Regions from separate parts of the Ruegeria sp. AB9 genome, predicted to be linked through region 2. Evidence: riboswitches for the same ligand, from Rfam matches in the RefSeq annotation. Region 2 holds a riboswitch; each other region holds the start of a gene.
What was found. A riboswitch is a leader RNA that binds a small molecule or an ion and turns the genes downstream of it on or off. The one in region 2 is predicted to bind cobalamin.

Region 1: another riboswitch for cobalamin. It lies ahead of ACR0K5_RS23765 (DUF4198 domain-containing protein); the one in region 2 lies ahead of ACR0K5_RS18095 (DUF1636 family protein).
Region 3: another riboswitch for cobalamin. It lies ahead of ACR0K5_RS11470 (hypothetical protein); the one in region 2 lies ahead of ACR0K5_RS18095 (DUF1636 family protein).
Region 4: another riboswitch for cobalamin. It lies ahead of ACR0K5_RS18755 (DUF1636 family protein); the one in region 2 lies ahead of ACR0K5_RS18095 (DUF1636 family protein).

Annotation. Positions count from the first base shown of each region.
Region 1 is NZ_JBQGAA010000024.1:6,404-13,881, reverse strand. Features, by position in the region: gene ACR0K5_RS23775 (substrate-binding domain-containing protein) at 1-1,000, opposite strand, end outside; gene ACR0K5_RS23770 (ROK family transcriptional regulator) at 1,180-2,379, shown strand; cobalamin riboswitch at 2,493-2,691, shown strand; gene ACR0K5_RS23765 (DUF4198 domain-containing protein) at 2,825-3,610, shown strand; gene cbiM (cobalt transporter CbiM) at 3,617-4,228, shown strand; gene ACR0K5_RS23755 (cobalt ABC transporter permease) at 4,225-4,800, shown strand; gene cbiQ (cobalt ECF transporter T component CbiQ) at 4,800-5,579, shown strand; gene ACR0K5_RS23745 (energy-coupling factor ABC transporter ATP-binding protein) at 5,576-6,226, shown strand; gene ACR0K5_RS23740 (hypothetical protein) at 6,336-6,551, opposite strand.
Region 2 is NZ_JBQGAA010000010.1:89,023-96,500, forward strand. Features, by position in the region: gene ACR0K5_RS18090 (SLC13 family permease) at 1-936, shown strand, start outside; cobalamin riboswitch at 1,163-1,368, shown strand; gene ACR0K5_RS18095 (DUF1636 family protein) at 1,461-1,841, shown strand; gene cobW (cobalamin biosynthesis protein CobW) at 1,838-2,893, shown strand; gene cobN (cobaltochelatase subunit CobN) at 2,899-6,192, shown strand; gene ACR0K5_RS18110 (cobalamin biosynthesis protein CobG) at 6,189-7,310, shown strand; gene ACR0K5_RS18115 (precorrin-8X methylmutase) at 7,310-7,478, shown strand, end outside.
Region 3 is NZ_JBQGAA010000003.1:467,208-474,685, reverse strand. Features, by position in the region: gene ACR0K5_RS11485 (TauD/TfdA dioxygenase family protein) at 1-138, opposite strand, end outside; gene ACR0K5_RS11480 (DNA polymerase III subunit gamma/tau) at 231-1,991, opposite strand; gene ACR0K5_RS11475 (protein-tyrosine phosphatase family protein) at 2,163-2,675, shown strand; gene ACR0K5_RS11470 (hypothetical protein) at 2,667-3,074, opposite strand; cobalamin riboswitch at 3,164-3,378, opposite strand; gene ACR0K5_RS11465 (alpha/beta hydrolase family protein) at 3,511-4,368, shown strand; gene rsgA (ribosome small subunit-dependent GTPase A) at 4,405-5,433, opposite strand; RNA gene ffs (signal recognition particle sRNA small type) at 5,592-5,690, opposite strand; gene ACR0K5_RS11450 (bifunctional 2',3'-cyclic-nucleotide 2'-phosphodiesterase/3'-nucleotidase) at 5,730-7,478, opposite strand, start outside.
Region 4 is NZ_JBQGAA010000011.1:78,557-86,034, reverse strand. Features, by position in the region: gene ACR0K5_RS18780 (LacI family DNA-binding transcriptional regulator) at 1-652, shown strand, start outside; partial or broken gene ACR0K5_RS18775 (GH1 family beta-glucosidase) at 655-1,956, shown strand; gene ACR0K5_RS18770 (glucokinase) at 1,933-2,982, shown strand; gene ACR0K5_RS18765 (carbohydrate kinase family protein) at 3,023-3,949, shown strand; gene ACR0K5_RS18760 (D-lyxose/D-mannose family sugar isomerase) at 3,966-4,631, shown strand; cobalamin riboswitch at 4,735-4,929, shown strand; gene ACR0K5_RS18755 (DUF1636 family protein) at 5,028-5,384, shown strand; gene ACR0K5_RS18750 (ABC transporter ATP-binding protein) at 5,381-6,157, shown strand; gene ACR0K5_RS18745 (ABC transporter substrate-binding protein) at 6,170-7,120, shown strand; gene ACR0K5_RS18740 (FecCD family ABC transporter permease) at 7,122-7,478, shown strand, end outside.

The DNA of each region.
Region 1 (7,478 bases), on a different contig from region 2:
TGCCATCTTTGACCGAGATTGACTCGACGCCATCAGCGGCCTTGTCCGTAACGAGTGCCACGCCGGTGTCAAAGAAATCCTTACCTGGAGTATTGTCAGGCTTCACGCCTTCGTCCGCCCACTTTTTGACGGCCTCTACCCCCAGCGAAGCCATCAACAACGGGTATTGCTGTGATGTCGCGCCGATAACGCCGTCAGCGACGTTCTGGACACCCGGGCAACCACCGTCGACGGAAACGATCAATACGTCATTTTCACGCCCGATGGCTTTCAGCGCCTCGTAAGCGCCTGCCGCCGCCGGTTCGTTGATGGTGTGAACAACGTTGATCGTCGGGTCCTTGGCCAGAAGGTTCTCCATCGCGCGGCGGCCGCCTTCTTCGTTGCCGGCGGTGACATCACTGCCGACCAGACGGGGATCTTCTTCATCGCCGATCACATTCGGATCAGCCAGATCCACGCCGAAACCTTGCAGGAAGCCCTGATTGCGCAGCACATCCACTGTGGGCTGGCTGACCGCCAAGTCCAGAGTGGCGATTTTCGCATCATTGGCTGCGTCGCCCAGAGTGGCCTTGGCCCACTGTCCAATCAAAAGTCCGGCAAGGAAATTGTCCGTTGCAAATGTCGCATCGGCCGAGTCAATTGGCTCAAGCGGCGTATCCAGAGCGATAACCAGAACTCCTGCGTCCCGCGCCTGTTTAACTGCTGGGACAATGGATGATGTGTCCGAGGCTGTCAGTAGAATGCCTTTGGCGCCGTCCAGAATGCAGGTCTCAATAGCCTGCACTTGTGTCTCGTGGTCGCCGTCGACTTTGCCAGCAAAGGCTTTCAACGTCATTCCAAGCTCTTCAGCTTTCGCTGTCGCGCCTTCCTTCATTTTGACAAAGAATGGGTTGGTATCTGTTTTGGTGATCAGGCAAACGGTTTCGCCTTCTGCCATTGCACTACCGGCCATGGCAGTAACTGCCAGCGCAGACGCGCCCGCAAGTTTCGCAAGTTTCATCAGTAATCCTCCCAGTTTTTCCTATGCCCAAGAGGGCACGAGGGCGATCAGGCGAAAATAACCCGAACCCATATGAAACCATCACCAGATTCGAATATTGAGTCAATAAATAAATCACTCTTATTTATTATTGACAGAGTGCGGAGGCTTCCACATTCTTCAACGGGAAAGGGGTGGCCGTGTCCGCAAATACATCTCAGGAAAGCTCCATTGGCTCGCACGGACCAGAAGTGCGTGGAACCAACCAAAGTGGGATGCGGGCCCGAAACGAACGCCTTGTTCTGTCGCTTGTCCGGCGTCATCAGGCCCTCGCGAAGTCCGAGATCGCACGCATGACAGGGCTGTCAGCGCAAACGGTTTCAGTCATCATGCGCCAATTGGAAAAAGATGGTTTGCTTCTGCGCGGCGAACCGGTTCGCGGGAAAGTCGGGCAGCCATCTGTTCCCATGCGCCTCAATCCAGATGGCGCGTTTTTCTTTGGACTCAAAGTCGGGCGCCGCAGTACCGAACTCGTTCTGACCGACTTTGTCGGAAATGTGCGGCAACGCGAGCGGCGAACCTATGATTATCCAACGCCGAAAGCCACTTTGGATTTTTCCAGAGAAAGCCTTGAGAAAATGATGTCGTCCATGTCACCTGAGGCCAAAGGCAGGATCGCAGGGCTTGGGATTGCCATGCCGTTTTACCTGTGGGACTGGGCCCAGACATTGCAGGTTCCTCAGGAAAAAATGGACCCGTGGCGTTCCGCGGACATAAAGGCGGATCTCGCGCTTTGCTACGATATGCCGATATTTCTTCAAAACGATGCGACGGCAGCCTGTGGAGCGGAGTTGGTTTTTGGTCCAGCGGACGGGCCTCGGGATTTTTTGTACTTTTACGTCGGATACTTCATTGGCGGAGGTGTGGTTCTCAATGGTTCAATCTTTTCGGGTCGTGGAAACGCTGGTGCACTCGGCCCTTTGCCAGTGCCTGATGACACGAGCGGTGTGAAGCCTTTGATCGACGTGGCCAGCCTTTACGTACTCGAGCGTTCAATCTCCGCAGAAAAGGCAACTACGCATTCTATATGGGAAACGACCGAGCGTTGGGAATTGCCAAAAGTTCAACTGGAAAACTGGTTGAAACAGACGGCGAGCGGGATTGCCAGCGCAATTGTCTCATCCTGTAGCCTTATAGACTTTGAATGCGTGAAGATCGATGGCTGGATGCCGCCGGATATCAAAGCGCGTTTGGTTGAGATGGTTGAAAACGAACTTTCCGATTTGAATCTGACCGGACTTGAGCGACCTTCTGTGCTGGCAGGAGCCGTAGGCCCGGACGCCCGTTCGTTGGGCGCGGCAAGTTTGCCCTTGTCAGAAAGGTATCTTTCCGAAGCGTAAAGTTCTTTTATATGCACTTCTCGGGCCAAGTAAGTTTACCGAAATTTCCAGAGTTCATGACTTTTTCGACAGTCATCACAATTGATCGTTGACGGATGCCGGGATTGTCTGGCAAGCCGTTCGGCATGTCCGGTTCCGGGGCGTGCTCTGGAATCAATAGGGAATGCGGTGCGGGCTCAGGCCCAATTCCGCAACTGCACCCGCAACTGTAAGCGGCGAGCAGGGCTGACACGCCACTGGGATTCTCCCGGGAAGGCCAGTCCAACGCTTCGACCCGCAAGTCAGGATACCTGCCGGATATGTGCCCTCATTTATGGGCACTCCTAATCGGCGACGGGATGTTCGTCGGACCAGGATGCTTGAAAAAGCAACTCGGCCTTGGATGTCCCGCAGTCAAAACGAGTTTCGTGCCGGGACTGGCGCGATGGGACAAGGACGACTGTTCATGAAGAAGCTGCTCTCTGCAGCCGTTGCCGCGGTGGCGCTCCCCGCCATGGCTAATGCGCATTTCCTTTTGGAATACACCAGTGACACCATGATCGAAAAGCCGGGCGACGTGCCGGTCAAGCTGATCTTCTGGCATCCGTTCGAAAATGGCCATGTCATGGATCTGGAAAAGCCGCAGGAATTCTATGTAATCCACAACGGTGAAAAGACCGACCTGCTGGGCACGCTGGAACCTGTCCGATTTACCGGCAAAGAGAATGAAGGCGCGGCTTTCAAAGGCACTGTTCCTGTCAAGCGCTCAGGCGACTACGTGCTGGTGACGGTTCCGCAGCCTTACTATGAAGAGTCAGAGGACATCTATATCCAGCAGCTTACCAAAGCGTTTCTGAACCGCAACGAACTACCGACCGACTGGATGAACCCGGTGGGCCTGCCGACCGAGATCATTCCGCTGAACAAGCCGACCAACATCATTGCGGGTTCGACCTTCACGGGGCGCGTGATGGCGGATGGTCAGCCGGTTGCGGGCGCCGAGATCGAGATCGAATACATGGCGGCCGAGCCTGACATGGACAGTGCAGCCGCTTCGACCCCGAACGTTTCGCCGATGCCCGGCGGTGCCGTGGTCGCCATCTCGGACGATAACGGGTATTTCTCGTTCGGTGTTCCAAAAGCCGGATACTGGGGTTTCGCAGCACTTGGGGCTGGTCCAGTGACCGAACATGAAGGTAAAGAACTCAGCCAGGACGCGGTCATCTGGATCCGCGCCTGGGATCTGGAGTAACGCCAAATGCATATCGTCGACGGAGCCCTTTCCAACCCGGTCGTAATTGGCGGCGCCGTCGCCGCTGCGGGGGGGATTGCATTGGGCCTCAGGTCACTGGACCTTGATCGCATTCCCACTGCGGGGGTGCTGTCTGCCAGTTTCTTTGTGGCATCGTTGATCCACGTGCCCATTGGCCCGTCGTCGGTACATTTGATCCTGAATGGCATGGCCGGGCTTCTGCTTGGCTGGGCCGCATTCCCGGCTTTGTTCGTCGGGCTTTTGCTGCAGGCCGTCTTCTTCGGCTTTGGCGGGTTGACAGTGTTGGGGATCAACACTGTCAATATCGCCTTGCCTGCAGTCGTGGCAGGAATGCTCTTTGGTGGCCTGATCGCCCGCGGCACACCTTTGCACGGAGCGATATGGGGAGGTGTCGGCGGTGCATTTGCAATTGCCGCCACAACCGGCATGGTTGCGGTATCGCTGGCATTGTCAGGAGACGAATTTTTGCCCGCTGCCAAGCTCGTTTTCTTTGCACATATCCCCGTCATGGCCATTGAGGCGATTTTGACCGGGTTCGCGGTTTTGCTGGCCCGCAAGGTCAAGCCCGAGCTGTTTGTCAAAGGAGTGACCACATGAAGCATCTGGTTTTCGTCCTGGCACTGTGCTGCGCACCTGTGCCTGCACTGGCGCATAAAGTCATAGCCGGCGTTTTTGAATCCGGCGACGCCATTGAGGGCGAGATCGGGTTCTCTAACGGTGATATGGCAAGCGAGACCGAGGTCATTGTCTCCGGCCCGGATGGGGCAGAGCTGGGTCGCACTGTCACTGATGTGGACGGTTTCTTTGTCTACACACCGAACTCAGCCGTGTCGCACACCTTTTTTGCTGACCTTGGTGCCGGACATGTGGCCGAAGTCACAATGTCTGCCGAAGATGTCGCAGAGATCATGGGCGTTGCGGTGGCTAAAACCGGTGACTCATTTTTGGCTGCTCCGACACAGATCAGCGGTTCAGTTGCTTCGCTCAGCGACGAAGAGCAGCAGCTAATTGCCAAGGCCGTGCGTGACGAATTGCGCCCGCTTCGGCGCGAGATTGCAGCTTATCGCGAACATAATGACCTGCAGACGATCCTTGGTGGGATCGGCTACATCGTTGGTCTGTTCGGTTTGGGCTTTTACATGGCGGCCCGCCGCAAACTGGCAGCCTGATGGCACACGTACTGGGTCAACAAGAGAAAACACTGGCCGAAGCCGGTGGCCGGTCCGAAGGGCTGATCAGCCCATTGGATCCCCGAATGCGGATCGTTATGGCCGTGGTTTTTGCGGTTGTGACCGTAGCGCTGTCATCTCTGACGGCACTGTGCGCGGCACTGGCAGTGTCACTGTCGCTTCTGATCGTTTCGCGCCTGCCGTGGCGGAAGACATTGAAACGAATGGCCATGATGGATGGGTTCATCGTGTTCATGTTGGTCCTGTTGCCCTTTTCTATGCCCGGAGACCCGATGTTCACGCTTGGGGGGTTCCCGGCAAGCTGGCAGGGTTTCTGGAAGGCGGTCGAGATTGCCCTGACCGCCAATGCCGTGATCCTGTCCCTGATGGTGCTGGTCGGCACGATGGAACCGGTTACGCTGGGCCACGCGTTGCATCGTCTGCGCTGCCCTGAAACGCTGGTTCATCTGCTGATGTTCACCATCCGGTATATTGAGGTTTTGCGGGAAGAATACCTGCGCCTTCGCGCCGCAATGAAGGTGCGCGGTTTCCGACCGACAACAAACTGGCACACATATCGCAGCTTTGGCTACCTTGTGGGCATGATGCTGGTTCGCGCGATCGAAAGGTCGGAACGTATTCTGGGTGCGATGAAATGCCGAGGATTCTCTGGGCGTATGCTGCTGCTTCAGGATTTTGCTCTGACGCGCAGAGATATCGTATTTGCTGCGGGCCTCGGCACCCTTTGCATGGGCTTGATCATTCTGGATTTCGCATGACACTGATCGCGCTTGAAAACATCTGTTTTTCTTACCCGGGTCAAGCCCCTGTCCTAGACGGGGCCAGCCTGAGCCTGAACGCAGGGCAGCGCCTGTCCCTGACAGGCCCGAACGGTGCGGGAAAATCGACGCTCTTGCGCATTACACTCGGGTTGCAGCGTCCGGAGTCCGGTACAGTCACCGTTTTTGGCCAGCAACGGACGGAAGAGGCCGATTTCCATGAGGTGCGCCGCCGGGTGGGGCTTGTATTTCAGGATGCTGACGACCAGCTGTTCTGCCCAACGGTTGCCGAAGACATCGCCTTCGGGCCGCTTAACCTAGGCAAGACACGGGACGAAGCACTGACCATCGTCGATAAGGTGTTGGGTGATCTGGATCTGATGCATTTGAAAAATCGCATCACCCACAAACTGTCAGGTGGCGAGAAACGATTGATCACTCTTGCGACGGTTCTGGCGATGGAGCCTGAAGTGCTTTTGCTGGACGAGCCAACAAATGCGCTGGACACGAAGAACGAGGCACGCCTGTTGGAAATCCTACGCTCTTTGCCACAAGCGATCCTGCTGGTAAGCCATTCGCCAACGTTCCGCACGGAACTGGCGCCGGATGAGTTGGACCTTCGCGACGGGAAACTGGTACCTGTCTGATCTGTTTCAGCTCTGTTCCGATGGGAAATTCGTCCAGCTTAGTTCCTTCGATGCGGCCAAGTCGTGCTAAAGAGTTTGGTTTTTAGAAGGCGTTTAGTGCGAAGAAACCTTAACTGTTACGTTTACGGCTCATCAGCCCATATTTGACAGCCCATGACCGAAAGGACCTGCGTTTGCGCCTGTCCTGTTTCACCGGCTGTTTTGATTGCGCCCCGCCTTTGCGGTTGAATTCGAACACGTCGATAATCCGCTCGGCACAGCCGCAGGCTTCGCCCATGCCAACTTTGGCGAAGTAGAATTTCTCGAAACGCTCCGGGTTTTGCATGGCTGCCCTCCTGAGTGCATTGAACCCTATGACGGGGGCTCTGCCAAATCACTTTCTTACGTTTCAAGCAACCTCGCTGTTTTGCTGCAAACTCGTTTCCCGTCCAGGCATTGTCCAGTTGATTGAAGGCCGGCGAGGTGATGGGCATCTCTGCGGTATCACATTCCCAACTAGTCCAATCCGCTGCCGCGATAGGCCCGGCAATTGGAGCAGCGATGTCGATGACCCGTGCCAAAACCTCGAACCCGCCGCCTGCGGTCGGACGGCTGAGCGACAGGGAGTCGGTCGCAATATCATGCAACGCGGCTGTTGGGGCCAGGCTAAGGGTTCGGCCGATCAGGGCCAACTACGCGATGCCCCCTGATCCGGGTGAAGACCCCGCGGCTGGAAGTGCCCTGGTGGGAGTCAAAATCGGAACCGTCCCACCACGGATCGTGGTTTTCTACAAGGTATTGTCGAAGGCCGGAACAAAGTCGCGGCGGATCGCGCACGTCAAAAGGAAGATGGGCTGTTGCGGTTCCGGCGCCCCGGCGCCGGCACGTGTGACAAAGGGCAATGGTGGAATAGCGTCGGGCAGTGACAGCGAAATCTGCGCCCTGCTATGCCCAGAGCGGCCGCGCCGCCAGGGAAACCTTTGAACAGGCTTTGCGCGAAGGTCGCCGGGTAGGCACCTGCGTGCCAGTGAAGTCGGATATGTTCTCTTCCGCTTCCTCGCGATCCACCGGGAGAATATCGGCAAGCTCACCTGGGAGGGAGCGCTGAAAAAACTGAGTGCCTGGGAGAAAGTCAAATTTTGAAAGTTGACCCACGTAATATGTTTACGGGGTTCGCAAAAGACACGCCCGGATCAGACTTACTGACGAAGCGTTGCTAAGCGTTCCAAATGGAGTGGAACCGCTGACGCGATCGAAATGCAAGTAGGCTGGA
Region 2 (7,478 bases):
AAGTTCGGACTGACCGTTCTGCCAGACCTGGACATTTTCGTCGAAGAGTTCGCCCCCACCAATGCGGGGGTTGCCGAGGTGGTCGTCACGCCAGACAGCAAGCTGATCGGCAAATGCCCCCGCGAGCTTTTGTTCCGCAAGACCTATGGCATGTCGCTGCTGGCCATTCACCGGGGCGAAGAGACGCTCAGCCATGTCGAGACGGACGACCACAAATCCACTCAGATCGGACTCGAGAAATTCCAGGCGGGTGATATGCTTGTGGCGCATACCAGATGGGACAACCTGATGCGGATCAAGCGTGATCCGGATTTTGTTGTTGTGACGACTGACTTTCCACAAGACGAGCTGAGGCCGCAGAAGGTCGGCTGGGCGCTGGCATTTTTTGCCATTTCACTGTCCTTGATTCTATTCACAGATGTCCGGCTTTCGCTGTGCCTGCTGACCGGAGCGGCAGGCATGATGCTGACACGGGTGCTGAGCGTGGATGAGGCATACCGGGCTGTTGGATGGAACACCGTTTTCCTGCTTGCCTGCCTCATACCATTGGGGCAAGCCGTGCAGAACACTGGCACCGCTGCATGGATTGCGCAGCAGATCATGGTAATTCTGGACGGCTGGCCGCTCTGGTCACTGCAAACCGGTATCGCCATTCTGGCTACAGCCTTTTCGCTGGTCATGTCGAATGTCGGGGCTACGGTCCTGCTCGTGCCGCTTGCAGTGTCGATTGCGGTGGCGGCAGGAGGGAACCCATCCGTCTTTGCTCTGACAGTCGCCATCTCCACCTCGAACAGCTTCATCATTCCAACCCATCAGGTGAACGCGCTGATCATGGGGCCGGCAGGTTACAAAGTGATGGATTTCGTGCGCTCGGGCGGAGTTATGACGGCTCTGTTTTTGGTCGTCTCGCTGGTTATGATCAACCTCATATATTAAGGCGAAAAGATCGGTTGTATTCGATGGCCTTTTCCCTCGTTCAAAAAGGCTCAGCTAAGGCAACCCGTCATCACGGTGGGCTACCCTCCATAAGATGTTGATAATCGCCGGGCTCATCCCAGACTAATCCCCTGCACACGATGCCGCCCATCGCCGTCCAGAGGTCGCTTTTTCTCCCTCGGCATAAATGTTACGCGCGACTCGCTTGACAAGCAGGCCAGCGGTGCCGCATGTCCCTTTCGTTGGTGTCGGCGACAGCCGATGAAAAGGGAATGCGTCAACGGGTTTACCGCCAAACGCAGCCGCCCCCGCGACCGTGAACGGAGAGGGTGCCCAATGCCACTGGCCACAGGCCGGGAAGGCGGGACATCCGACAGAGGCCCGCCTCTGGTATCTGCAAGCCGGGAGACCTGCCAACAACCGAAGTTGAAACCGGGCGGGGTGTTCCGGTGTCGGGTCCGTGACCAATCGTGGCCCGCATGAAACCCCGTCCCCCGCGAAGAGGATTTGGGGGGATGAGAGACATGACCGAAACTACACCAGTCGAGTTGCTGGTCTGTACCACCTGCCGGCGCGGGTCGCCTGTTGAAGATGACGCGCAGCGGCCTGGCACGTTGCTGCACAAGGCGCTTGAGCAAGCTGACCTGCCCGAGGGCATCACCCTGAAAGCCGTAGAGTGCCTGTCGAACTGTGACGAAGGCTGCTCCATCGTATTGCGCGGAGGTCCGGATCGCTGGACTTTCGTGTACGAGCACCTCAACGAAACCGACCATGTCGAGACCATCGTGGAGGGTGCCACGAAGTACCTCGCGACCGAGGATGGCCTGGTCAAATGGCGTGAACGCCCCGAACATTTCCGCAAAAACTGCGCAGCCCGCATTCCCCCGATTGGAGCCCCGAAATGAGCACTCTTGAAAAACTCCCCGTCACTGTGATCACCGGCTTTCTGGGCTCCGGCAAGACCACGCTGGTCAAGCACCTGATGCAGAACCCGCAAGGCAAGCGCCTTGCCGTTGTGGTCAACGAGTTTGGCGATGTGGGCGTCGATGGCGACATCCTGAAATCCTGCGCCATCCCTGATTGCCCAGCAGAAAATATCATGGAGCTGGCGAACGGCTGCATCTGCTGCACGGTGGCCGATGATTTCATCCCAACCATCGAGGCACTGATGGCGCTGGAGCCGCGCCCCGATCACATCCTGATCGAAACCTCGGGACTGGCGCTTCCAAAGCCACTGTTGAAAGCGTTTGACTGGCCCGATATCCGCTCGAAAATCACCGTTGATGGCGTGATCGCGCTGGCGGATGCCGAGGCCGTCGCTGCCGGTCGGTTTGCTCCGAATGTCGAGGCTGTGGACGCCCAGCGCCTGGCCGATGACTCGATCGACCATGAAACGCCCCTCTCCGAAGTGTTCGAGGATCAGATCTCGTGTGCCGACATCATCTTGCTGACCAAGCCGGATCTGGCCGGCCCGGAAGGTGTCGCAAAGGCCAAAGAGGTCATCGCAGCCGAAGCCCCGCGCCCGCTGCCGGTGGTTGAAGTCGCCGAAGGTGCCGTAGACGTACGCGTCGTGCTGGGCCTTGAGGCTGCCGCCGAAGATGACATGGACGCCCGGCCGAGCCACCACGACGGTCACCACGACCACGAGCATGACGATTTCGAAAGCATCATTGTCGAACTGCCTGAACAGACCGACCCGGCCCAACTTGTTGCCAATATCGAACGTCTGGCCAATGAGCTGAACATCCTGCGCGTCAAAGGGTATGCCGCCGTTCAGGGCAAACCCATGCGCCTGCTGGTTCAGGCTGTCGGTGCCCGCGTCCGTCATCAGTATGACCGCCCTTGGGCGCCCGGCGAGGAACGCCGCTCGCGTCTGGTCGTGATCGCCGAGCATGATGACATCAAAGAAGCCGCAATCCGCGATATCCTCGTGGGCGTGACCGAGGCAGCCGAGTAAAACCCATGCACGTCGTCTTCCGCGAAAGCCACGGGCTCGAGGAAACCGAGACCCCGACCGATCTGGGCCAAAGCCCGGCGGATCTGGTGGTGCTGTCGTTCTCCGATAGTGACCTTGGCGCTTTCGCGGCAGGTTGGCATCGTGGTGGCGGGCCTGAGGGACGTATGCCGACCTTGCGGCTGGCAAATTTGACGGCGCTGAAACACCCGCTGTCGGTCGATACCTATGTCGAACAGACGCTCGAAGGTGCCAAAGGCATCCTGATACGACTGATCGGCGGCGTGCCCTATTGGTCTTACGGCCTTCAACAGGTTCTGGCGTTGGCCCAATCTAAGGGCATCGCCCTGGCCGTTTTACCAGCGGACGGGCGCGAGGATAACCGGCTGGATGACTATTCCACCCTGCCCGTCTCGACCCTGCGACGCCTGTCGCATCTTTGCGACACGGGTGGCGAGGTCGCGGCCCAGGCTGCACTGGCGCAAATGGCTCTGGCAGCGGGGCTCTATGCAGGACCTGTTATGGGGGCCAAAACGCTGCCTGAATGCGGTGTCTGGTGTCCTGATCAAGGCGTAATCCCGGCGGAAAAAGCGTTCGAAGGCGATCGGAAACGCATTCTCGTCACCTTTTATCGTGCTTATCTGACTTCGGCGGACACCGCTCCGGTAGCGGCCTTGATCCGAAGCCTGCGCGCCCGCGGGTTCGATGCAGTGGGCCTGTTTGCTCCGTCGCTCAAGGCCCCTGCAGCCGCCGACTGGCTGCGGGAACAGGTTGTTGCGCTGAACCCATCCGCAATTATCAACGCCACTTCATTCTCGGGCAAAGGTGCGTCGGGAACGTCGCCGTTGGACGCGGCAAATGTACCTGTGTTTCAGGTCGCCCTCGCCACCTCGCGCCGCAAGGCGTGGGCCGAGGCGGAACGCGGGCTTTCCCCCGCGGATCTTGCCATGCATGTGGTACTGCCCGAAGTGGACGGACGGATCTCGGCGGGCATTGCGTCTTTCAAAGAACCCGGCAAGCGTGATCCGCATCTGGAATACGCGCGCTTTGCGCACCGGGCCGAACCGGACCGGATCGAAGCGATCATCGACCGTGTTTCCGGCTGGCTTGCTCTGAACGACAAACCCAAGGCAGACCAGATTCCTGCGCTGGTGCTGTCCACCTATCCCGGCAAAGACTGGCAAATGGCCCATGCGGTTGGCCTCGACGCGCTGGCGTCGGCCGAAGCGATGCTGGCCGACCTAAATAGCGAAGGCTATGACACCGCGACTGCCGAGCCGATTGCCGACACGCTTCTGGACACCCGGATATCGTGGTCGCTTGAGGACTACCTAACCGCACTCGCTGAGTTGTCCGAGACCCTGCGCGCCGATCTACGCACCGTATGGGGCAGTCCCGATAACGACCCAATCTTCGCACATGGCGCATTTAACTTCACCGCCCTGCGCCGGGGCAAAGCGTTGGTCGCACTGCAACCTGAACGCGGCACGCCCGAGTTGCGTGATGACGAGTATCATGACCTCTCGCGCACCCCGCGCCATAGCTATGTGGCGTTTTACCTGTGGTTGCGCAAAGGGCTGGGCGCGGATGCACTGATCCATATCGGCGCGCATGGCACTCTGGAATGGCTGCCAGGCAAATCGGTCGCCTTGTCAGCAGATTGCTGGCCCGAGGCGTTGATCGGCGATCTGCCGGTGATCTATCCCTTTATCGTCAACGACCCCGGCGAGGCCGCCCAAGCCAAGCGCCGGATCGGAGCTGTCACGTTGGGCCACATACCGCCCCCGATGAAGGAAAGCGGCACGCCGGATCGGATGGTGAGGCTGGAGTCCCTGTTGGATGAATTCTCGAACGCTGACGGGCTGGACCCCAAACGCCGCGACCGCCTGCAAGAAGATATCAGGGACGAGGCGCAGGCCATTGGTTTGGAAAGTGATCTTGGCCTCAATCAGGCGACTTGCACCGCCGAGGCTATCACACGCATCGACCGCTTTGTCTGCGATATCAAGGAAAGCCAGTTTGGCGACGGGCTGCATATCTTCGGGCGCGTGCCCGAGGTGACGGGCAATTTCGATCCAGCCCCTTCGGCGCACGCCGAACGCGACGCGCTGATCAAAGCGCTCGCGGGCAAACGGATCGAGGCCGGGCCATCGGGTTCGCCCTATCGCGGTCGGTCAGATGTTCTGCCCACCGGGCGAAACCTCTACACCACCGACCCGCGTTCAGTCCCGACCCGTGCAGCTTATACCCAAGGTGTCAAACTGGCCGAGGAACTGGTGCGCCGCCATCTTCAGGAAGAAGGCGATTACCCAAAGGGGCTGATCGTCGATCTATGGGGGTCGGCCACCATGCGCACCGCCGGAGAAGAGTTCGCCATGGCGCTGCACCTGCTGGGCGTCAAACCCGTGTGGGACAAAGGTTCCGAGCGGGTTTCCGGCGTAGAGGTGCTACCGATTACCGACCTGAGCCGCCCTCGTCTGGACGTGACCTTGCGAGTCTCGGGCCTGTTCAGGGATGTTTTCCCGACACTGTCGGCTCTCTATGGCCAAGCGGTTCGCGCATTGGCAGCGCGCGATGAAGCATCAGACTGGAATCCCTACGCTGGTCAGGAACCGGCGGTGCGGGTCTATGGACCTGCCCCGGGAAGCTACGGTGTCAACATGACCCAACTGTCCGAGGTGTATACCGACGAAGCCCGCGTTGAAGCCGGTGAGGCGTGGCTTGAGGCCAGCTCGTTTGCATTGGAAGGTGAACACATCTCACAGGACAAAGACGGTATCGCCCAACGCGTTGCAAACGCAGACAGCTTTGTCCACTTGCAGGACCTGACCGAAACCGATCTTCTTCTGGCCAACGACTATGCCACGCATGAGGCCGGCTTTGCCGCTGCCAAGAAGATCGCTGGTGGAACCGCACAGCTATACCACCTGGACAACACCAATCCCGAAAACCCGCGTGCCCGCACCTTGCCCGAAGAGATCAGCCGTGTCGTCCACGCCCGTGCCGCCAACCCAGGCTGGATCGCCGGAATGCAACGCCACGGGTTCCGTGGAGCGGCTGAAATCGCGGCGACGCTGGATCACATGGCATCGTTCGCGCATTTGTCGGGCACTGTCGCACCGCATCTTTTTGACCTCTATCACGATGCCACGTTGGGCAACGAAGAGGTGGACGCGTTCTTGCAAGAGGCCAATCCCAAAGCTCATCAGGCCATGCAGGACCGGTTCCGCGCGCTGCTGGAGGCCAGGCTTTGGAATACGCGCCGGAACTCTATCCGGGCTGATTTGGAGGAATTGAGATGAGTGCACCGATTGTTCAGGGCTGGTGCCCCGGCGCCCATCGTCCGATGATGTCCGGTGACGGTCTGGTCGTCAGGGTCAGACCCCGGTTGGCGCGCCTGGATGCCGATCAGGCACTGGGACTGTGCGATCTGGCGGACCGCTTTGGCAACGGCTCGATCGATTTGACCAATCGCGCCAATCTGCAATTGCGGGGCGTGGAAGAAGACGACCACCGGCCTCTGCTCAAAGAGCTTGCTGCGCTGAACCTGCTGGATGCGGAGCCCGGTATCGAAATACGCCGCAATATTCTGGTTACTCCGCTCTATCAGGCGGGCGATTTGACCGCTCGGTTGACCCGTGAACTGATTGACCGGCTTGCGGACCTGCCGGCCCTACCCGCAAAATTCGGCTTTGCAATCGACACGGGCCCCGAACGACTGCTGGCGTCGGATTCGGCTGACATTCGTCTGGAAACAGGTGCCGACGGTCTGATCCTGCGCGCCGATGGATGCGAAACAGGCCGAAGTTTGACCGAGGCCGACGCCATTGACCACGTGATCGCGTTGGCACGTTGGTTTGCTGAGACCTACACACCCGAGACACGCCGCATGGCGCGAGTCATGGACGCCTTGCCGCAGGAATGGCAAGGATGTGCGCCCGGTTCAGTTGGCGCGAAGCTTCAACCCGGCCGCTGTGAACTGGGTGCTCTTTACGGCGCGGCTTTTGGGTCGCTGCCTGCGCGCAAGCTGTATGACCTGATCGAGAACAGTGGTGCTTGCGCCCTGCGCGTCACGCCGTGGCGGCTGATCCTGCTAGAAGGCGGGGCGGCGATACCTGCCCCGGCGTTTGTCGAAGATGGAACCGATCCGTTGATGACCACCGACGCCTGCCCCGGCGCACCGTTCTGCCCGCAGGCTCAGGCAGAGACGCGCGACGTCGCCCGGGCGTTGGCTTCGCGGGTTTCCGGACGCCTCCATGTTTCAGGTTGCCGCAAGGGGTGCGCTCGCATGGGTCCTGCCGACATCACATTGGTGGGCGCAAACGGACGATTTGATCTTGTAAAACAGGGCCGCGCGGGGGATGAGCCCTGCCAGCGCGGGCTGGCCCCGGAAACACTCATGACCATGGACTTCACCTGATGCCCTATACATACGAAACCGATGGCGCGGCGATCTACAAGGAAAGCTTTGCCACCATCCGGTCAGAGGCTGATCTGGCCCGTTTTGATGCCGATGAAGAGCAGGTTGCCGTTCGGATGATCCACGCCGCCGGAATGGTCGGGCTGGAAGAGTTCGTTCATTTCTCGC
Region 3 (7,478 bases), on a different contig from region 2:
TTGTGCAGGAAACAGCAAAGCTGAGTGGGTTTCGAATGCGTGCCGAATATCAGGATACAAGTTGTCACGGGTAACCTCACGCAGGTCGATATCGTGAACAACCAATCCGAAACGTGGATGCAGTGGTGATGTGCGCATCAAGGCCCTCCATCAAAACGTGTTCAGGAAGGGTGTGATTATCTGTGATCGCAATCTGTTTCATTTGCGACACGCGGTGGCGTCTCCTTGGGCTAGTCTTCCTCGAACGGGTCCCACTCATCTTCAACTTCGGGCAACGCTTCGGTCTCGACTTGGGCCGCGCGCTGTTCGGGCGTTTCGATCTTGGTGATCCGCGCCTTGGGGAATTGCGCGAGCACGGCCTGAACCAAAGGGTGCTGCTCGGCTTCGGATTTCAGCGCCAACTCCGCCTCGTCCCGTACTTCTGCAATTGTCGGTGTATCCCCGTTCGAGACAATCGAGACAGCCCACCGATTTCCTGTCCAGCGTTGCAGGGCAGAGCCCAGCCGCGGAGCAAGATCGGTTGGTGCTTGCGTGGCAGGGGTGAATTCGATTCGACCGGGTTGGTAAGACACGAGGCGCACACCGTTTTCCACCTCAACCAACAACTTCACGTCGCGGTTGGTGCGGATCAGTTCGACCACATGTTCAAAGGTTGGGTACCGGGCGAGGGCTGTTTGGGCATCCTGTGCCAATGCCGCAATCGGTGCGCCACCACCGCCACGAGGGGGCGAAGTGTAGGCAGAAGATTGGACCGCGCTGGCTTGCGTTGGCATCGCGCCCTGCCGCGGTATAGAAACGCCGCCGTTGGGCCCGCCTGACGGCGGGGGGGTATCCTGCAATCGCTTGATCAGTTCTTCTGGGCTGGGCAGATCAGCGACATGGGTCAGGCGGATAACGGCCATTTCTGCGGCCATCATGGCGTTCGGGGCGGCTGAAACCTCCTCCAGCGCCTTCAACAGCATTTGCCACATCCGGGTCAGGACCCGCATTGGCAGGGCGTTTGCCATCTGTTGGCCTCGGGTACGCTCGTCCGGAGAAACCGTCGGGTCTTCAGCTGCATCGGGTGTAATCTTAACGACACTCACCCAATGTGTGATCTCGGCCAGATCTCGCAGCACGGCCAGCGGGTCCGCGCCTTCGGCGTATTGACCGCTCAGCTCGGTAAGTGCGCTCGCGGCATCGCCGCGCAGTATCATATCCATAAGGTCCAGAACGCGGCCACGGTCCGCCAGTCCAAGCATGGCACGAACCTGATCGGCGGTAGTCTCGCCAGCCCCGTGCGAAATCGCCTGATCCAGTAGCGAGGTCGCATCCCGGGCCGATCCTTCCGCTGCTCGGGTGATCAGCGCCAGTGCGTCTTCCGCGATCTGGGCGCTTTCCGCTCCGGCGATTTTGCGCAGCAGACCGATCATGTCTTCGGGTTCGATCCGCCGCAGATCAAAGCGCTGGCATCGGGACAACACCGTGACGGGCACTTTGCGAATTTCGGTGGTCGCAAAGATGAACTTCACATGTGCGGGCGGTTCTTCCAGCGTCTTGAGCAGCGCGTTGAAAGCGCTGGTCGAGAGCATGTGAACCTCGTCGATGATGTAAATTTTGTAACGCGCGCTGGCGGCGCGATAACGCACGCTGTCAATGATCTCGCGAATGTCGTTGACGCCAGTGCGGCTTGCGGCGTCCATCTCCATCACGTCGACATGGCGGCCTTCCATGATGGCGACGCAGTGTTCGCACTGACCGCAGGGTTCGGTTGTGGGACCGCCGTTCCCGTCCGGACCGATGCAATTCATGCCCTTGGCAATAATCCGAGCGGTCGTGGTTTTACCAGTTCCGCGAATACCGGTCATGATGAAGGCCTGCGCGATCCGATCGGCCTCGAACGCGTTTTTCAGGGTGCGCACCATGGCATCCTGACCCACCAGATCGGCAAAGGTTTCCGGGCGATATTTGCGGGCGAGAACCTGATAGGCGGGGCTGGGGCTGTCAGTCATGTCTTCTCGTTCGGATTCGGTGCTTCGGCACAGCGTAGTGGCCACTGCTGCCCGCGTCCACAGCGTGGTGTGATGATTTTTGTTTTAGAAACGAGTCAGTTTCGCACTAAACTGCATCAGCAGATTTAATAACTCATTTTTGTAAAGAGTTCTTTGGGGAGGACACAATTCATGTCGCAGTTGGTGGTCTACGCCCTGCAAGTCGGAGGAGGAACGCTTGCCCTGACCTCGATGCCCGGACGTGGCGGGGATTATTCCAGCGATCTGGATACGATCGCAGCCTGGCAGCCGGGGCTTGTTGTATCGATGACAACGGATGTCGAAATGCTTCAGGACGGGGCGCAGAGTTTTGGCAGCGACATTCAAAGCCGCGCCAGCCGGTGGGTTCACCTGCCGATAGAAGATTTCGGAGCGCCGACAAAGGCGACTGAGGACGCGTGGCCGTCTGTCAGTGCCGCAGCCCGACACGCGCTGTCAGGCGGAGGTCGCGTTTTGGCACACTGTCGAGGAGGCTGTGGTAGGTCAGGCATGGTTGTCCTGCGGCTGATGGTCGAATGTGGCGAACGCGCCGACAAAGCGCTGGAACGATTGCGGGCCGTGCGACCTTGTGCCGTAGAAACTGATGCGCAACTGGCCTGGGCGTCTCAACTTGCCCAGGCACAGGTAGATCTGGAATCAGACTGAAAGCTGCTCGGGCGTGTAAACGGTTTTTCGAGGCCGGATCGTGGAAGCTTCGATCATAGCGCAGGGTGGGTATTTGACGATATTGGATGGCATCGCGCAAAACGTGTTTCCAAAGACCAAATCGGCATAAACATTCAGGGTCTCAATCGCAGCTTCGGGCTGCGTGCCGCAAAAGACACGAATGCTGCCTGATTGCGCCCGGAACGTTGCATGGCATCCTTCGGTGCAATGCGACAGCTCACTGTTTCCTTCAATCTCGAAATCATCGCTTGTGGCTGCTGTGGCCTGTGTCATGGCCTCCGCAATCGAGCGCGCAAGCTGCGCCAAAGCCGGGCAGGTTTTGCCCGTCCGCTGACAAACGGTTGCACTGTATTCATGCGTTTTTGTCTTCCAGATCATCCTGCGCCCTCCGCGCGTGGGGACAGGAGAGTTTGGTCAGGCAGGACGGCTTTTGCGGTCAGGACCTGCCCGGACACCCCGCCCGAGTTTCGGTTTCGTTTCCGATGGCAGGTCTCCTGACTTGCGGGTCATTGCTTTGCCAACCTTCCCAGCCGTTGGGCCAGTGGTGTTTTGGCATTGCTTACCGCTTACAGTTGCGGGGGCAGTCGCGGATTTGGTTGAGCCCTGAGGGCATAACCTCACCGTGTTCCCTTTTCATCCCGATCCCTTGTGGAGGTCGGAAACCATCACACAACCGCTAGCGTTTGACCACCCACCGAGTCAAGCCGATCTTTTGCCCGGACGTTTGGTCATGCTGGATGCACTGCAGGTTCCTGCGTACTGTCCATGGCATTGAAGTCGGCCCATTCGATTGTGCAGCGCAAAGTCAGAGATCATGTTGGATACAGAGCAGAGTGTTTTGACCGAAGATTTTCAATTCCCGTCTGGATCGGTAACGCTGTCTGCACGCCTCTATCGCCCAGTAGTCGAGCCGGAAACCGTTGTCGTGCTGAACAGTGCAACTGGTGTGCCGCGCGATTATTACTGTCATTTCGCACGATGGCTCGCCGCTGAGCATGGCATGGCCTGCCTGACCTATGACTATCGGGATTACGGGTTTTCTTTGACGGGCCGCTTGAAAGATTCGCGTGCGACCATGGCGGATTGGGCCTTGATCGACATGCCTGCGGCACGGGCGGAAATGCGTCGGCGATACCCGAATGCAAGACACTGGACCATTGGCCATTCAGTCGGCGCGATGTTGGGTCCGGTGCAGCCCGATATCGATAAGGTCGACCGTATGATCTGCGTTTGTTCGGGCCTAGTGACATTGAAGGACCATCCGTGGCCCTATCGGGGTCTGGCGTGGTTGTTCTGGTACGGTCATGCCCCTCTGATTGTGCGGGCGCTCGGGTATCTGCCCGGGAAAGCGATCGGCTTTGGCTCGGATCTGCCTTCATCTGTTTACTGGCAGTGGCGCAGGTGGTGCACGGCACCATTGAACTATGTGCCCGAAACTGGCCAGGACCTGCCTGCCGCGTGGTGGGAAGGTTCGGGCGTACCCGTAGATCTGTTCACCTTCGAGGATGATCAGATGGTGCCGCCAGAAGCGGTCTGGCGACTTGCTGATCTTTACGGCTCCGAGGCCAACCGTCACCTGCTGAAGCCAGCCGATTTCGGGCTGCCAGAGGTTGGTCATATCGGAGCATTTGCCCGGCGCAACGCTGCAGTTTGGCCGCGCCTGATCGCCTGACCAGACGCGGCGCAGGCGTTGCCGAGCACCTTCCAGCTATCGCCGGTCGCGAAGCTTTTTTTCCTGCATGACGCCACGCACCATCTTGCCGAACGCTTTATCCCGGGCCCGGGATTGAGCTACGGTTTCAGAGTTGCGCTGCTCTTCGCGCCGGAGCTTGCGCCAACGGCCTAATCGCGCCGGATCAAGCATGCCGCGGGTGATCGCCTCTTGCACTGCACATCCGGGCTCTGTGTCGTGCTGACAATCTGAAAAGCGGCAGTGCTGGCTTAACTCGGTAAGGTCCGAGAATACTTCGTCGATCCCGTCCTGAGCATCCAGCAGGCGCAAAGCGCGCATTCCGGGTGTGTCGATCAGCCAACCGCCGTTACGCATCCGGTGCAATGCGCGTGCGGTGGTTGTATGCCGACCACGTGCGTCATCCTCGCGAATACCTGACGTGGCGAGATCCTGATCGGTCATTGTGTTGGCAAGTGTCGTTTTGCCAACGCCGGACGATCCGACCAGCGCGCCGGTCTGGCCTGTGGGGCACCATGACAGGACTTTTTCAACTGCCGCAGGGTCCAGTGCGTTTACTGTCAAAACGGTCAAAAACGGGTCCACAGCTTGTACCTGCCCGGAGAAACTGTCGGGGTCGTCCGATGTGTCGGCTTTTGTCAGAACAACAACCGGGTAACACCCGGCCTGATGCGCAAGCGCCAAATAACGTTCCAGCCGGGGCAGGTTGAAATCGGCGTTGCAGGAACTGACGATGAACAGCACATCGACATTAGCAGCGATCAGTTGCGTCGCGGCACCAGTACCGGCGGCGCGTCGGTGCAGCAGGCTGCGCCGATCGAGCAGATGGCGCACGCGTTTATCGTCGTCAGTGAGAACCCAGTCACCGACGGCAAAAGCACCGGTCGGTTGATCAAGGGTCAGCAATGGAAATTCGCCATCCGGGGTCAGCCCGATCAGACGGTCCCGATGGACGGAAGCAATGCGAAAAGGCATGCATGAAGGGTTGTCCGCGTGTTGCGCAGCAAAGTGAGAGGACCATCCAAGGTCCGAAAGTGAAGAATACATTGGTCTGCCCGTTGTCAGAAACAGCAATCCCAACGGATGGCAAACGCTCATCCCCGGGTCACGTGTTCAGGCAGTCGGTTAGTACTGTGAGATCAGAACCGTTCTGCCCGAAGGGTTTTTGCTACAATCATAATGCCCTCCTGCGGCTATGGTTCACGAAGTGAGAGGTTGGACATCGACCCAAGCGGGGCTCGTTGTGGCTGCTTCCTTCCGGACCTGACCAGGTTGGCGAGGCGCTCGCCCGCGCCAACCTCTCGATTCTGGATATAGGGAAGGCTTCGGCAAAAGACAACCCGTCAGAGCGTCAGGCGAATGCGTGCAAAACCGTCGTCATCAGGTTCCAGAATACTTGGCTCGAACATGCTCAATTCATCAATGTACTTCAAAGCACCGGGACCCGTTCGAAGAATCGTCGTTGCCCCCGATTGCGACACCAGAGAGAAAGGATACGGCTGCTGGGCCAACGGATCGGGCGGCAGGCGTTGGGTCATGTAATCCCGCAACAGGTCCCTGATTTCCAGCGGCGGCAGATTGATAGCTTGGACTGAAGAGATGTGCGGGAAATGTCCCCCTCCGCTTGCTCGGTAGTTGTCGAGTGCAATCACGAAAGTCTGATCCGACTGCACGGGTTGGCCCGCGCATGTCAGACCGTGAACACGCCTGTGCCCGGGATGAATCAATTGACCCTCGACATCATATCGCGGTGGTTGCGAAGGGTCGATCTGATAGGACAGGCCGAAGATGATATCGAAATTGTACCCCGCCCGATCCCGGTCGAACAGTTCGATTTCGGCGCCGGGCAATTGTTGATTGAATGCGCTAGCCGACATCTCCAACCATTCCAGCAGATGGGCGCCTGTGATCTGGATTGCGCGCAGTTCATTGGGGAATACATGCAGGTCCGCAACGTGACGCAGACAAATTTCACCAGCCGGAACGTCCGTGTAATACCGGGGGCCGGAACGCCCGCCGCCTTTGGCCGGTGACACGGCAGACAGCAACGGAAGCTCTGCAAGCGCATTACCTTGTAGAAAAGCGCGCAATGCGGCAGCTTGCGCCGAAGCCACCAGCGTCAATCCGCGATCCGGAGCACAGAAACTGAAGTAGCTGTGCAAGTTTTCAGAGACGCGTGCAACAGGCGCAGCCATGTCCTGTCGGGTCTGATGATGTGCGGTTTCGACAAGGCGCGCAATTTCCATGTCTTCACCAATTGCAGCGCTGCCACCAAAAACAGGGTGCAATTCTGTATGGCAATCAACAACGCGCAGTCCTGACTTTGGCTGCAGTGTAACGGTCAAATCGATGACCCCAAGATATGCGCCTGCCGAGCCGGGCATGACAACCGGTGTTCCGTGCACCAGCCCTTTCGCGTAATCCACACCGGGAGTTCGGGTGTTACTGTTTCCGGGAAGAGTCAGGTGAGTGTGCCCGGCGACGACAGCGTCGATGCCTTCAATCGCAGCCAGGGGGATAACAGCATTTTCAGTGCCAGCCGTTACTTCCGTGTTTCCGAGGCCGGAATGGGCGAGCGCAACGACCAAATCGCACCCCCTTACCCGCAGCAAATGCGTAAGAGATCGTGCCGCGACAATGATGTCTTCAGCCACAACATTATCGTTCAGATTATGTTCTTCCCAACGGGTTGTTTGCGGTGGAAGAACTGAAAACACACCAACGCGAATGGGCACATCCTTGTTGCCGACCGACACGGTACGGTCCAGAATGGCATAACGTTGCCATGACTGTTTTTCTCCAGACCGATGAAGGTTGCCGCAGAGAACCGGACAGGGGGCTTGTGCAAGGATCTTGTCCAACGACGGTAGCCCGAACCCGAAGTCATGGTTGCCCAGGCTTACCGCATCATATTCCAGCGCCCCGAATGCCTGCATCATCGGATGGGGATTGCTGTGCCGCACTGCCCATTCGCCCAACGGCGTTCCTTGAAGCGAATCCCCATTGTCGAACATCAGCACCAGTGCATCTGTGACCTCCTTTCGGGCTTTGCGGATCAGGCTTGCGGTGCGGGTCAACCCAAGCGTTGGGTC
Region 4 (7,478 bases), on a different contig from region 2:
AAAAGTGAACGAACCGCGGATCGAAGTTCTGACCCGCATGGGTGTGCCGTTCATCGTGCACGGGCGCTCAACAAGTGTCGAAACCCAGTATGACTGGATCGATGTGAACAACAAAAGTTCGTTCATGCGCGCCACGCGTTTTCTGATCGATCTCGGCCATCGCCGTATCGCTCTGATCAATGGTCTGGAAGATATGGACTTCGCTCAGCGCCGGCGTGATGGTTACCTTGAAGCGCTTGGTCAAGCCAGGCTTGCCGTGGACACGGACCTGATGCGAAGTGCCGAAATGACGGAAGTGTATGGCCATTGCGAAACACAGAATATGCTGCGTCTGGACGAACCCCCGACTGCTATTTTGTGTTCCTCGATGATTTCTGCCATCGGGGTGAGGCGTGCCCTGTCCGAAAACGGGCTTGAGATGGGTGTGGATGTGTCAGTAATTGCCCATGACGACGACCTGTCCTATTTGAAGAACGGGCAGGATGTTCCGATTTTCACAGCAACGCGCTCATCTGTCCGTAAGGCGGGTGAAGCGGCGGCAGACATGTTGATCCAGCGGATCAAGTCTCCGAATGAGCCAGTCAAAACTAGATTGCTGGAGGCCGAACTGGTAGTTGGCAGGTCAACCGGCCCCGCGCCCAGCAGGTTGTGACCATGAAACACTCGCGCGCTGATTTCCCCAAAGATTTTCTCTTTGGTGTCGCAACCTCCGCCTACCAGATTGAAGGCCACGCGCGGGGGGGTGCCGGGCAGACTCACTGGGATACGTTCGCGGCGTCGCCGGGCAATGTCGTGCGCGGAGAAAACGGAGATGTCGCCTGCGACCACCTGAACCGGTTTGAGCAGGATTTCGATCTGGTGCGCGAAGCCGGGTTCGACTGTTACCGCTTTTCGACCAGTTGGGCGCGCGTATTGCCGGAAGGACGTGGTCAGGTCAATCAGGCGGGGTTGGACTATTATGATCGGCTGGCAGACGCCCTGCTGGAACGCGGCATCCGTCCCTGCGTTACGCTTTATCATTGGGAATTGCCGTCAGCGCTTGCAGATCAGGGGGGATGGTGCAATCGCGATGTCGCGGGATGGTTTGCGGATTACACTCAGATCATCATGGGTCGGATCGGTGACAGGATGTACAGTGCCGCGCCGATCAATGAACCGTGGTGCGTCAGTTGGCTGAGCCATTTCGAAGGCCACCATGCGCCCGGTCTGCGCGATATCCGCGCCGCTGCCCGCGCGATGCATCATGTCTTGTTGGCCCATGGAACGGCTATTCAGGTCATGCGCAGCCTCGGCATGAACAATCTGGGCGCGGTATTTAACCTTGAATGGTCTGAGCCAGCCGATGACAGCGCCGAAGCAAGGCATGCAGCGGATCGGTACGATGCAATCTACAACCGGTTCTTCCTGGGCGGTGTTTTCAAAAAAGCATATCCCCGGATCGCGCTGGAGGGGCTGGAGAAGCACTTGCCTTCGGGTTGGCAGGACGACTTTGAAACAATTTCTACGCCCGTCGACTGGTGCGGGTTGAACTACTATACCCGCAAATTGATCGCTCCGGCGACCACCGCCTGGCCCAGCCTTCAGGAAGTTCCCGGGCCTTTACCTAAAACGCAGATGGGATGGGAAATCGAGCCCTCTGCCCTCACCCGCTTTCTTATCAGAACAAGGAAAGACTATACGGGCGCGCTGCCAATCTATATCACCGAAAACGGTATGGCGAGCGCGGAACGTCGGCAGGACGATGATCGTATTGATTATCTCGACCGGCACCTTGCAGCCGTGCAGGACGCTTTGGCACAAGGCGTTTCGGTTAATGGCTATTTTGTCTGGTCGCTGCTGGACAATTACGAATGGGCCTTCGGGTACGAGAAGAGGTTTGGACTGGTGGACGTGGATTTCGAAACACTTGCGAGAACACCCAAAGCGTCTTTCATGGCGCTGAAGTCTGCCCTGTCCGAGGGTCAGAGCGTCTCTCAGCCGTTAGCGCAACCATTCGGCGCGGTGCATGAGCATTGGAACCTGGTCGCGGATATTGGCGGTACGAACACACGTCTGGGCGTCGTCACGAACGGAGAATTGGCAGACCTTCGGAAACATCCGACAGGGACTTTGGAAGAGCTGCTGGAGGCGTTTCATGATCTGAGGGATGAGATCGGAACGAATCCGCAAGCCGTCGTAGCAGCGGGCGCTGGCCCCGTCAGGGATGGAACAATTCGGCTGACAAATGCAAATCTGGATCTGTCAGAGACAGAGTTGGCCAAGGCCACCGGAGCGCGGCACACCTTCGTCATCAATGATTTTACCGCTGCGGCATGGTCCGTGGCCGAGGTGACCCGGTCAGATGTCGCTGTCTTACAGGGTCAGGCAACTCCGCCTGCAGGCACAAGATTGGTTGTTGGCCCCGGAACCGGGCTGGGAGTCGGTGCCTTGCTGCATTCAGAAGGTCGGTATCATACGGTTTCCGGTGAAGGCGGGCATGTTGGCCTTTATCCGCGCCATCGCGATGAAGTTGATATCTTTGAAGCGGCGCGTCGTATCGCACCGGGTTGTTTCTTTGGGGATAGTCTGGCGCTGGAGGCTGAAATGTTCCTGAGCGGAACCGGCCTGCCGGTCCTTTATCAAGCGGTTGAACTGGCAGCCGGCCGAGCCCAGACACAAGTGCGCTCTGCAAGAGATATTTTGAACGATGCCCGCGACGGGGCTGATCTTGCCGCAGTAAAAACAGCCCAGATTTTTACCACACATCTAGGTGCGTTGATGGGCGATCTCGCAGTCACACTGATGCCGACGGGCGGAGTTTTCCTTGTGGGTGGCGTTGCCGAAAAAAACCGCTGGCTTTTTGGTGATGACTTCAAGGATGCATTCAACGGTGGCGGCCGCTTTAGTGAATTGCGCCGTTCGTTGAACCTGTATGTGTCTGAACAAGCAGAGTTCGGGATCGTCGGAGCAAATAACTTTTGCAAGAACATGCTTGCACGGTAAACGAACTGACCGAGATCCCTATGCAGAGAAGGACTAGAATATGATCCTGTGCTGTGGCGAAGCCCTGATAGATATGATCTCAGAAACAACTGTTTCGGGAACACAGGGCTACGTGCCGCATAGTGGTGGTGCGGTTCTGAATACAGCCGTTGCGATGGGACGTCTGGGCGTGCCGGTCGGAATGTTGACGGGATTGTCGTCGGATATGTTCGGCCAGCAACTGATCAATGCCCTGAAAGCCAGTCACGTGGACACATCGCATGTGATTACCTCAGACCGGCCCACCACGCTTGCCTTTGTACAGCTTTTGGACGGGCATGCATCTTACAGCTTTGTCGATGAAAACACAGCGGGCCGGATGTTGCTGCCCGAAGACTTGCCCGAGCAACTTCCTGCAGTTTCTGCACTGTATCTCGGAGGGATCAGTCTTGCGTGTGAGCCCTGCGCAGATGCTTATGCTGCCCTACTGGATCGCCACGGGTCTGACCGGGCGGTGATGCTGGACCCGAATATTCGCCCGGATTTCATAAAGGATGAGACCCGGTTTCGAACGCGCCTGAATCGCATGATTTCACAAGCGGACATCGTCAAGGTTTCGGACGAGGATTTGGATTGGATCATTCCGGGCGCTGAATCCGAAGCCGCGAAGGCGTCTGTGTTGCTGCAAGCAGGTCCGGCCGTTGTCATCGTTACGCGCGGAGGCGACGGGGCCAACGGGTATCTGGCAGATGGTTCAGAGGTCTCGGTTCCGGTGAAGCCTGTCGAAGTTGTTGATACAGTCGGCGCAGGTGACACGTTTAACGCTGGTGTCCTGACCCAGCTTAGCCGCGCGGGGCATCTCACTAAAGCAGGGCTACGAAACATGACCGCGGAAAGCTTGCGAGCGGCCATGGCATTGGGCGCTGACGTTGCCGCTGTGACTGTGTCACGAGCCGGGGCCGAACCACCTTGGGCGCATGAGCTTTGATCGGTAGAATGGCACAATGAAACGATCAGAAATCAACCGCATCAAATCCGAGGCACAGGCGTTCATTCAGTCTTTCGGTGCCGTGTTGCCACCCTTTGCGGATTGGTCGCCGGAGCAAATGCGCAGCCCTGTGGCCGAAACGATCCGTAGTCGCGGATTGGGGTGGGATATTACCGATTACGCTCAAGGCCGGTTCGACAAGCTTGGCTTGTTCCTGTTCACCCTTCGAAACGGTGAAGTGAGTGATCTCACATCCGGTCGTGGGATGCTCTATGCGGAAAAGCTGCTGATTTCGAAAGATCAACAGCTATCGCCGATGCACCGGCATATTGTCAAAGCGGAAGACATCATCAACCGGGGTGGTGGCGATCTGGTTCTGGAAATCTATGCGTCGGATCCAAGCGGCGGAATTGACCGGAACAATCCGGTGACGGTCCCGAGCGATGCCTGCCCTGTTACCTTGCAACCCGGAGAGCATTTGCGACTTAAGCCGGGGCAAAGCGTGACATTGATGCCCGGCGTCTGGCATGCCTTCTGGGCCGAACATGGCGATTGCCTCATAGGTGAGGTTTCGACTGTGAATGATGACCGTACGGATAATGTGTTTGAAGACCCGATCCCTCGGTTCTCTAAAATCGAAGAAGATGCTAAGCCGGATTTTCTTCTTGTGTCAGACTATTAGCCTCATTTTGGATAGAGTCGCGCAAACAGGAAGACAGACCCAACGCTCGCAATGCGATCCAGCCCCCGATCTTTCTGCCGCTTGACAAGTCTTGCGTCGCCAGACTAGCTGATCGGGATGGTTCCGTAAGGGATGAAAATGGGAATACGGTGCGGCGCCGGAATGCGCCAAGTCCGTGACTGCCCCCGCAACTGTAAGCGGAGAGCGACGCCACTGTGCCACTGATCCGAAAGGGTTGGGAAGGTGGGCCGAGCTGTGACCCGCAAGTCAGGAGACCTGCCATCGCATGGTAAACCAACCCGAGGCGGGGCGTCTCGGAAGGAGGCTTGATGGCGCGGTTGCGTGAAATTTCGGTATTTGCCCCCGATCTGACTCTGGCAAAAGACGGAGAGGGCAATGACCTACTATTCTGATCACTACGTTCTGATCTGTTCGACATGTCAGGGGCCGATCCCAGCCGAGGCTGCGCAAAAAGTGCTGGATGCTCAGCTTCCGGACGGTTTTGAAACCCGGATGATTGCATGCATGGCAGGTTGTGAACGGGCCATGACCGTTGGCTTTCAGGCCGCTGGCAAAGCTCAGTACCTATTTGGTGATATTGAAACGGCAGGCGACCTGACGGCGCTGGTCGATTTTGCAACCCAGTTTGGTGACAGCGACGATGGCTGGACCAGTGCGTCGGATCGGCCCCCTGCCCTCTTTACAAAGACCTTATCGCGGATGCCCGCCTTGCCATTGGCGGGCGCGTCATGAGTTTTCTGGTTGCTGAGGATCTGGAGTATTACGCCCTCAACGGCGATGTCTTACTGAAAAATGTGTCATTCAGTCTGGACGAAGGTTCAATTCTGGCAATTGCCGGACCGAACGGTGCCGGGAAGACCACGCTGCTGAAACTGCTGTGCGGGATCGAGCGGATCGCGTTGGGTGATGTTCGGATTCGAGGCCAAAGTCTTCGCAACCTGTCCGCCCGCCAGCGCGCCCAATCCATTGCCGTGGTTGGCCAGCAGGAAATGCCGGACGGACGCATGCGCCTGCAAGACTATGTTGCCTTGGGGCAAATCCCGATTCAGGGTGACCGATCGGCGGCTCAGCACAAGGCTGATCTGGAACGGGTGCTAACGACGACCGAGCTGTCTCACTTCGCGAACAAACCGATGAGCCAATTATCAGGTGGTGAACGTCAGCGTGCTCATATCGCGCGTGCACTGGCGCAAAACCCGTCTTTGCTGTTTTTGGACGAACCTACCAACCATCTGGACCCTGACGCCAAGGGGCACATGCTGTCGCTGGTTGCTGATCTGGGTGTGACGGTCGTCATGATTGTCCACGATCTGGTGATGATCCCGGAATTTGCCACCCATGTGGCGTTGATGAAAGCTACGCGCCTGACAGGGTTTGGGCCTGTTAGCGAAGTTCTGACCCCTGATCGCGTGCGTGACACGTTTGGCGTGGATTACCTGTGCTTTCAACATGAAGGTCGCATGATCCCGGCGCTGGATATCCGAAAACGAAAACTGTCATCATAACAGGAGCTTAAAATGATGCAGAAACTCTGGCCGGTGGCTCTTTTCACTGGCCTCGCTAGCGGTGCGGCGGCGGATGCTGTGACCGTAGATAACTGCGGCGAACCGTTGGTTTTTGAAACGGCGCCCGAGCGTCTGGTCGTGCATGACATGAACATGACGGATATGGCTTTCGCTTTGGGTTTGCAGGACAAAATCGTGGGCCTGACCGGAATTACTGGTTGGTACAAAACAAGCCCTGATTTTGATGCTCAGCGCGGCGAAATCCCAGAGCTTGCCCCTAAATATCCGACCATTGAAAACCTCGTGGCCGTCGAACCCGATCTGTTCTTTGCGGGTTGGTACTATGGCATGAAACCCGGCGGCGATGTCACGCCCGCCACTCTGGAGCCTTTCGGAATCAAAACCATGGTTCTGACCGAAAGCTGCGTTCATCTCGACAAGGACCGCTCCGAGGCCAGCATGGACCTGCTGTTTGATGACGTTCTGCGTCTGGGCAAGGTCATGCAGGTTGAGGATAAGGCTGAGGCACTGATCACCGGCTGGAAAGACCAATTATCCAGCATCGAAGCAAAAACAGCCGATCTGAAAAAACCTCGTGTGTTCCTGCTGGACGGACCCGCCGATGCTCCGTTCACCGCCGGCAAGTTCGCCATTCCCGATGCAATGATTGCAGCTGCCGGGGGTGAGAACGTGACCCATGATCTGGACACAAGCTGGGGCCGCACGTCGTGGGAGGCCGTGGCCGCTTCTAACCCGGAGTTTCTGGTTCTGCTCGACTATCAGTCCGGCAATGGAGCAGCAGACACCTTCCAGTTTCTGAAAGATCATCCTGTGATGTCGCAAACGGACGCGGTCAAGAACGAACGTTGGATCGGCCTGCGGTACGAAGAACTGACGCCCGGACCGGCAAACATCGAAGCGATCGCAAAAATGGCAAGGGCCATGCATCCGGATACCAACTGATATGGTCCATTTGGGCCGTTTGATTATGCTGGGGGCGGTTATTCTGACCGCCCTTTTGCTGCTGTCCATAGTCTATGGGACGACGCAAATCCCGATGCGCGAGGTCTTTTCTGCCATCGGTCTCGGAACAGGTCTGACTGAAGGCGAGATGTCTCCCTTGCATCGGATCGTCTTTGACCTTCGCCTGCCCCGGGCTTTGTTCGCAGCTGTGATTGGTGCAGGTCTGGGTGTGGTTGGTGTCGTCCTTCAAACCACAACGCGCAACGATCTGGCTGATCCGTTCCTGTTCGGTCTGTCCTCTGGCGCTGCTGCCGGGGCGGTTCTTGTGATCACCGTTACAGGTGATGTGTTGGGTATC